2 regions of the Pseudoclavibacter sp. RFBG4 genome follow, and region 1 is predicted to be linked to the other one. Evidence: predicted binding sites of a transcription regulator. Region 1 holds the regulator's gene; the other holds the start of a gene.
The links. The regulator HrcA, encoded in region 1, represses chaperone genes, less so after heat shock. The targets are predictions, from matches to a motif close to TTNGCACTCGNNNNNNNCGAGTGCNAA.

Region 1 (4,171 bases):
TCGTGGCGGTGACGGGCAGCGAACTCCTCGATCAGCTTGCGCGATTTGCCGTCGAGCTTCGCCGGGGTCACGACCTGGACGGCGATGTCGAGATCGCCGCGATGGGTCGAGCGAAGCCGCGTGATGCCCCGACCTCGAACGGTCAGCACCTCGCCCGACTGCACGCCCGCGGGGATCTGAAGGTCGACGTCGCCGTCGAGCGCACCGACCGTGGTCGAGGTGCCCAGGATCGCGTCGGCCATCGACACCTCGACGACGCACTGGAGGTCGTCGCCGTCTCGTGAGAAGACCTCGTGCGGGCGCACGCGGATCTCGAGGTAGAGGTCACCGTTCGCTCCCCCGGCTGGTCCGGCTTCGCCTCGACCGGGAAGGTGGATGCGCAGCCCGGAGTCCACACCGGACGGGATGTCGACCGGGATGCTCACGTTCGCTCGGACACGGCCCTGGCCGTGGCACGTGTCGCACGGGTGCTCGATGACCGTGCCGTAGCCGCGGCACTGGGCGCACGGCTGGTTCGTGACGACCATGCCGAGGATCGAGCGCACCTGTCGCTGCACGGACCCGGCCCCACCGCATGCCGAGCATGTCGTGGGCGAGGTACCCGGCGCGCAGCACGTGCCCTGGCAGTTCTCGCAGGCGATCGCCGTCGTGACCTCGAGGTCCCGGTGCGTGCCGAACATGACCTCGTCGAGGTCGAGTTCGACGCGCACGAGCGCGTCCTGGCCGCGTTCCGCACGCGAGCGAGGCCCGCGGGAGCCCTGCTGGCCGAAGAAGGTCTCGAAGATGTCGCCGAAGCCGCCGAAGGACTGCCCATCTGGGCCGCCCTGGTCGTACTGCCGGCGCCGCTCGGGGTCGATGAGGGTGTCGTAGGCGTGCGTGACGGACTTGAAGCGCTCCGCGGCATCTTCGGACGGGTTGACGTCCGGGTGCAGCTGGCGTGCCAGCTTGCGGTAGGCCTTCTTGATCTCGTCCTGGGACGCCTCACGGCTCACGCCGAGCACGTCGTAGTGGTCTGCCAAGAGTGGCGACTCCTTCTTTGCATCTGTGTGTGTCACGCCTGCGTTGTCAGGCGCCGGGTGCATCCGCCGAGTGATGTGGCGGTGTCGGTCAGTCGTCCGAGTGCTGCTCGTCGAGCACCCGTGACAGGTAACTCGCAACCACTCGAACGGCCTGGATATTCCTCGGGTAGTCCATTCTCGTCGGCCCGACGACGCCGAGACGCGCGTCGCTCCCCGAGCTGCGATAGCCGCTCGTCAAGATAGCCGTCTCTCCGAGGCCAAGGTCGACGTTCTCCTGGCCGATGCTGACCGAGTAGGCCTCGGGGCTGGAGTGGAGCTCGTCGAGCAGCCGCAGGAGGACCACCTGCTCCTCGATGGCCTCGAGGACGGGCAGGATGCTCGAGGGGAAGTCGCGTTCGGTCCGGGCGAGGTTCGCGGTGCCCGCCATCACGAGGCGCTCCTGGCGGTGCGCCAGGACGAGCTCGAGCAGGTTGGCGATGACGGGAGCGAAGAGCTCCGCGTCTCGCTCCCCCATGATGCCGCTGACGTCCCTGAGCTCCGTCGACGCGCGCGCGACCGTCTTCCCGACGAGTCGGCCGGCCAGCCGGTCCCGGAGCACATGCAGCTGTTCGACGCTCACCTCGGCGCGGAGATGCCCGATGCGCTGCTCGACGCGGCCCGAGTCGGTGATGAGGACGGTCAGGACGCGCATGCTGGACAGCAGGACGAACTCGACGTGCTGGATCGCGGCGTTCGCGAGCGAGGGGTACTGCGCGATCGCGACGGAATTGGTGAGCTGCGCCAGCAGTCGCACCGACCGTCCGAGCACCTCGTCGACGTCGTCGCTGCCCTCGATGAAGGTCTCGATCGCCCGGCGCTGCGCTCCGGAGAGCGGCCTGAACTCGGCGAGTCGGTCGACGAACAGTCGGTAGCCCTTGTCGGTCGGGATGCGCCCGGAGGATGTGTGCGGGGCCACGATGAGCTCGGCGTCTTCGAGCTGTGCCATGTCGTTGCGGATGGTCGCCGCGGAGACGCCGAAATCGTGACGGTCTGCGATCGACTTGGAGCCCACCGGCTCACGACTCGTCACGTAGTCGGTGACGATGACGCGGAGCACCTGCATGCTTCTGTCTGAAACCACGATGCTCCTCCCTCGACGAGCTGCTGCGAGTCGGACTGGCACTCCGAACCTGAGACTGCCAATCCTACCGCTTTCCGCTCGCGCCACCAGCAGGATGCCAGGCCCTCGCAGGGCACGCGCAGTAGCGTGAGCGAAACCGACGAGAGGAACCCCGTGTCAGATCAGAACGCACCGACCCCGCCGCCAGGACACCAGGATCTGCCTCAGCAGCCGCCATACGACCAGCCGGGACCCTACGGGCAGCAGCCACCGTACGGGCAGCAGGCTCCCAACGGTCAGAAGGTTCCGTACGGCCAGCAGGCCCCCTACGGACACCCGCAGGGCGGGCAGTACCAGCAGTCGGGCCCGCAGAATGTGACAGAACCGCCCCTGACCCGAGACGGCGACCGCCTCGTCGGGACCTTCGATCACCTGCTCAACATCGTCGCCCCCGCCGTTGGGCCGCTCATTCTCTGGCTCGTCACACGGCGCAGGGGGCCTCTCGCCGACAGCGAGGGCCGCGAGGCGCTCAACTTCGGCATCACCGCTGCGATCGTGTACCTCGGCATCGGCGTCATCTCGCTGCTCTCGCTGATCGGCGGCCCCCTGGCGCTGATCGTCCCGCTCCTCTACCCGCTGCTCTGGGTTGCCGTCGTCGTCTACGCGATTCTCGGCGCGGTCCAGGCGAGCAAGGGTCTCCCCTACCGGTACCCGGTCACCTTCCGGTTCGTGAACTGAGCCGGCTCAGGCGGCGATTCGGCGCACGATCGCGTCTGCCATGAGCCGCCCTCGGAGCGTCGGGACGAGCCTGCCCTTCAGCGCGGCCCTCCCGTCGACGAGCGACTCGGCGATGAGCTCGGCGACGACACTGGAGTCGCCCAGCTCTGAGATCGCGAGGCCCTCCCGCAGACGCGAGCCGAGCATGATCCGCTCGAAGCGCTTCGTCTCCTCATCAAGCACTTCGCGCCCCATGGCCGGCGTGATGCCCTCAGCCAGCCTCGACGCGTAGGCGCTCGGATGCTTCGCGTTCCACCAGCGCACGCCGCCCACGTGGCTGTGCGCCCCCGGGCCGAATCCCCACCAGTCCGCGTCTCTCCAGTAGGAGAGGTTGTGGCGAGACGCGTGCTTGCCGTCGAGCGACCAGTTGCTGACCTCGTACCACTCGAACCCGGCCGCTGAGAGTCGCTCCTCAGCGAGCTCGTACATGTCGGCCTGCAGGTCGTCGTCCACGGCGGGCACCTCGCCGCGGCGGATCTGCCTGGCCAGCTTCGTACCCTCCTCGATGATGAGCGCATACGCGCTCACGTGCAGCGGCTCCTGAGCCAGCGCCATGTCGAGCGATCGGCGCCAGTCGTCGATGGACTCGCCGGGAGTGCCGTAGATCAGGTCGAGGCTCGGCTCGAGCCCGACTCGCTTCGCCGCGGCGACCACGATCGGGATGCGCGCCGGATCGTGGGTGCGCTCGAGGACGCTGAGGACGTGCGGGACGGCGGACTGCATCCCAAAGCTCACTCGGGTCACGCCCGCAGCCCGGAGCTCGGCGAGCTCACGCTCGCCAACCGAGTCGGGGTTCGCCTCGACGGTGACCTCCGCGTCTGGGGCGAGGCCCCAGCGACTGCGCACTCCCTCGAGCATCGCCGCAAGGTCGCTGACGGGCAGGAGGGTCGGAGTCCCGCCCCCGAAGAAGACGGTGGATACCTCGCGAGGGGCACCGCTCAGCACCCGCTCGGCGATGACCATCTCCTTCTCGACCTCGCCTGCGTAGCTGGAACGCGAGACCCCTCCGAGTTCCTCCGCCGTGTAGGTGTTGAAGTCGCAGTAGCCGCACCGCACGCGGCAGAAGGGCACGTGGATGTAGACGCCGAAGTCTCGCGACTCGGCGCCGACCAGTGCCTGCGCGGGGAGCTCGCCGCTCGGGGGCACCGGCTCACCGAGCGGCAGGGCGCTAGGCGCCAAGATGGCCGTTCGGCTGGGCCCTGTTCGGGGCGAAGTTCACGTGATGCACCCGCACAGCCTAGGCGCAATCAGGCGCGCGATCAGCCGAGCACGGCCT
Region 2 (4,171 bases), on a different contig from region 1:
AGATGAGGTCGCCTGGCGACTCGTCGGTGCCGGCCAGCAGCGATCCGACCATGACCGCGGATGCGCCGGCGACGAGCGCCTTCGCGATCTCGCCCGAGTACTGCAGGCCGCCGTCCGCGATGACCGGCACGCCAGCCGGGGTCGCGGCGAGCGACGCCTCGTAGACGGCTGTGATCTGGGGGACGCCGACTCCCGCGACGATGCGCGTCGTGCAGATGGAGCCAGGACCGACGCCGACCTTGACGGCGTCAGCACCCGCATCCACGAGCGCCTGGGCGCCCTCGCGGGTCGCGACGTTGCCGCCGACGACCTGCACGTGGCCCATCACCGGGTCGCTCTTGAGGCGGCGGATCATGTCGAGCACGCCGGCCGACTGGCCGTTCGCCGTGTCGACGACGAGCACGTCGACACCGGCAGCCACGAGGCGCTCCGCGCGCTCCCAGCCGTCGCCGAAGAAGCCGATCGCCGCGCCGACGCGCAGGCGCCCGGCGTCGTCCTTCGTCGCGTTCGGGTACTTGTCGCTCTTGTCGAAGTCCTTCACCGTGATGAGGCCGGCGAGCTTGCCCTCGTCGTCGATGAGCGGCAGCTTCTCGATGCGGTGCTTGCCGAGGAGCTTGTAGGCGTCGTCGCCGGAGATACCGACGGGACCGGTCACGAGGCCCTCGCCCGTCATGACCTCGTGCACGCGGGTCGTGCGCTTCTCCGACTCGGGCACGAAGCGCATGTCCCGGTTGGAGATGATGCCGACGAGCTTGCCCGTCTCCTCGTCGACGACCGGCAGGCCGGAGACGCGGTACTGCCCGCAGATCTCATCGACCTCCGCGACCGTCGCGTTGGGGGTCGTCGTCACCGGATTCGTCACCATGCCGGACTCGGAGCGCTTCACGCGATCGACCATCTCGACCTGGTCGTCGATCGACAGGTTGCGGTGCAGGATGCCCATGCCTCCCTGACGCGCCATGGCGATCGCCATGCGGGCCTCAGTGACCGTGTCCATCGCCGCCGAGACGAGCGGGACGCGCAGGGTGATGCCGCGCGTCAGCCGCGTCGTCGTGTCGACCTCAGACGGGATGACGTCGGTGTGCCCGGGAAGCAGCAGCACGTCGTCGTAGGTCAATCCGGTGAAGCCAAAGGGGTCCGACTCGGTCATTACGCTCCAGGAGGTATCTGGGATGCGCCGTTCGGCGGCATCCTCGTGCATCGGGAAACAGCTCAGTGGTGATGGAACAGCGACGACCCCGGACGCATTCCCGGGGTCCTCAGCTCATCAGCCTCGTGTCGGCGGACCGAGTACGTCCGCGACCGAGGGAATCTTGGCGCCAAGTCTAGCCGTGCGCACGAGGTCGATCGTGAAGAGGATGAGCGCGACCCAGACGATCGCGAACCCGATCCAGCGCTCGAGCGGCATGGGCTCCGAGAAGACCGCCACGGCGAGCACGAACTGCAGGATCGGCGCGATGTACTGCATGAGTCCGAGCTCGATGAGGCGCAGCCTTCGCGCGGCCGCCGCGAACAGCAGGAGCGGCACGCTCGTGACGACGCCGGCGAACAGCAGGACGCCCGTGTTGACCGCCGACACGGAGCCGAAGGTGATGCCGCCGCCGAAGAGCACCGTCCAGAGCAGGCAGATCGCGCCGATGGGCATGATGAGCGTCGTCTCGACCGCCAGTCCGGAGAGCGCGTCCGCCTGGACCCCCACCCGCTTCTTCACGAGCCCATACAGCCCGAAGGTCATGGCGACGCCCAGGCCGAGCCACGGGATGCGGCCGTAGCCGAGCGAGATGACGAGCACAGCGAGGAGGGAGAGTCCGACGGCGACCCACTGCAGGGGCCTGAGCTTCTCGCGGAGGAAGACCAGCCCGAGCGCGACGGACACGATCGGGTTGAGGAAGTAGCCGAGCGCGGCGTCGAGAGTGTGGCCTGTCGCGACCGCCTGCACGTAGAACAGCCAGTTCGCCGACACCAGGATCCCGGCGACGCCGAGGCCGAGCACGACCCGCTTCTTCGAGATGAGCTCCCGGAACGGACGCCAGGCCCGCATGACGAGCACGCCGAGCAGGCAGAACACGACGCTCAGGATGATGCGCCACGCGATGAGCTCCACGGGTGTTGTCGGAGCGGTCGCAACGACGTAGAGGGGCATGAAGCCCCAGAGCGCGTACGCGCTGAACGCCAGCCAGAGGCCGGACCGAGGAGATTCCGTCACCTCGAGATCGTACGCCCACGTCGGGCCGCTGAAACACGCATGGCGCCCGACCCCGAGGGGTGGGCGCCATGCGCGATGCTGCTCCTGCAGATGAGACCGCCCGAACCGGCTCGGCCTCAGAAGGTCAGGAGACTAGACGATCTTCGCGAGGATGTCGCGAGCGGAGAGCACAAGGAGCTCCTCGCCGCCGTACTTGACCTCGGTTCCGCCGTACTTGGAGTAGATGACCTTGTCGCCGACCACGAGGTCGAGCGGCACGCGGTTTCCGTTGTCATCGATGCGGCCGGGGCCGACTGCGACGACTTCGCCCTCCTGGGGCTTCTCCTTGGCGGTGTCCGGAATCACAAGACCCGAAGCCGTGGTCTGCTCGGCTTCGACCTGCTTGATGACGATGCGATCCTCGAGCGGCTGAATGTTCACCGACACGGTTGACCTCTTTCTCAGCGATAGGAAGTTCAGAATTAGCACCCTCCCCATGAGAGTGCTAACTCAGAGTGTAGGGGCCAGGCGGCGACGACTGCAACGCGGCGACGTCTCGTGGCGTACGCCGGTAGCGTAGTGCTGGTGCAACGCGACGAACTCCTGGCCCTCCTCACACCAGAGGCGATGACCCTGCTCGACGACGCGCCCCCCGTCGAGTCAGCGGGAGACGCGCTTGCACTCGTGACGAGGCTGCGCGCGGCAGGAGGCTCCGCGGAGGTGGTTGCCGCCGTCGTCACGCAGGCGAAGCTCCGCCGGCGCGCATCCGTCAAGTTCGGCCCGTTCGCCGAGCGGATGCTCTTCACCGACGCTGGCCTGCAGCAGGCGACGCGACTGCAGGTCGCGGCGCACCACGCGAACCGGTTCAGGCAGGCCGGCGCCGTGAGCGTGGCAGACCTCGGGTGCGGGATCGGCGCAGACTCCATGGCATTCGCCTCCCTCGGTCTCGAGGTCACCGCGTTCGACGTCGACGAGGTCACCGCCGCGATCGCAGCCCACAACCTGGCCCCGTTTCCCAATGCCCAGGTCAGGCACGACCGCGCCGAGGAGGTGGACCTGGCGGCCTTCGATGCGCTCTGGTTCGATCCGGCCCGCAGGACCACCAGCGGCGGGAGCACGGCACGCCACTTCGATCCCGCCGATTGGAGTCCATCCCTCGACTTCGTCTTCGCCGCAGGCCGCGAGCGCCCGACGGGCATCAAGCTGGGACCGGGGATCGACCACGCCTACCTCCCGGATGACGCGGAAACGCAGTGGGTCTCCTCCAACGGCGACCTCGTCGAGGCGACGGTGTGGATGCACGGCACGGCGAGGGCGGGCATCCGCCGTTCGGCCCTCGTGATCGGCAGGCACGGCACCGCCGAGCTGACGACCGGCGAGGACGTCCGGGACGCGGACGTCGCTGCGCTGGGCGCCGTGCTCTACGAGCCGGACGCGGCGATCATCCGCGCGCGCCTCATCGGCGACCTCGCACGTTCGCTCGAAGCGACGATGATCTCGGAGAGCATCGCGTGGATGACCGCCGAGCACTTCACCCCGACGCCGTTCGCGAGCGCGTTCTCGGTCCGAGAGGTGCTGCCCCTGCATGCGTCGTCGCTCAAGGGCGAGCTGCGGAAGCGGGGCATCGGCGTGCTCGAGATCAAGAAGCGGGGGGTCGACATCGACCCTGCGGAGTTCAGGCGGAAGCTCTCGCTCAAGGGAGACGCGTCCGCGGTGCTCATCCTCACGAGGATCGGCGACAAGCGCGTCGCCATCCTCGCCGATCGGCTCAGCTGAGGACAGCCGAGCCGTCGGCGCGTCTCGTGCCTAGACGACCAGCACGACGACGAGCGTCACGATGGCAAGAAGGACCGCGAGACCACCCGCCACGAGCCCCACGACTGAAAGCGTGCGTCCGAGGCCCTTCGGCGCGCGAAGTCCCGCGATTCCGAGCCCGACGGCGCCGAGCCCGAGCACCAGGGCCACGATGTACGCCCACCCGGGAAG

Region 2: a site for HrcA is predicted at 2,668-2,694, ahead of groES (co-chaperone GroES). Genes of this name have one in related genera too.

What each region holds. Positions count from the first base shown of each region.
Region 1 is NZ_PSYC01000020.1:176,209-180,379, reverse strand. It holds gene dnaJ (molecular chaperone DnaJ) at 1-1,019, opposite strand, end outside; gene hrcA (heat-inducible transcriptional repressor HrcA) at 1,108-2,139, opposite strand; gene C5E10_RS05905 (DUF4870 domain-containing protein) at 2,293-2,856, shown strand; gene hemW (radical SAM family heme chaperone HemW) at 2,863-4,074, opposite strand.
Region 2 is NZ_PSYC01000029.1:126,743-130,913, forward strand. It holds gene guaB (IMP dehydrogenase) at 1-1,150, opposite strand, end outside; gene rarD (EamA family transporter RarD) at 1,268-2,206, opposite strand; gene groES (co-chaperone GroES) at 2,339-2,632, opposite strand; gene C5E10_RS11925 (class I SAM-dependent methyltransferase) at 2,771-3,961, shown strand; gene C5E10_RS11930 (hypothetical protein) at 3,992-4,171, opposite strand, start outside.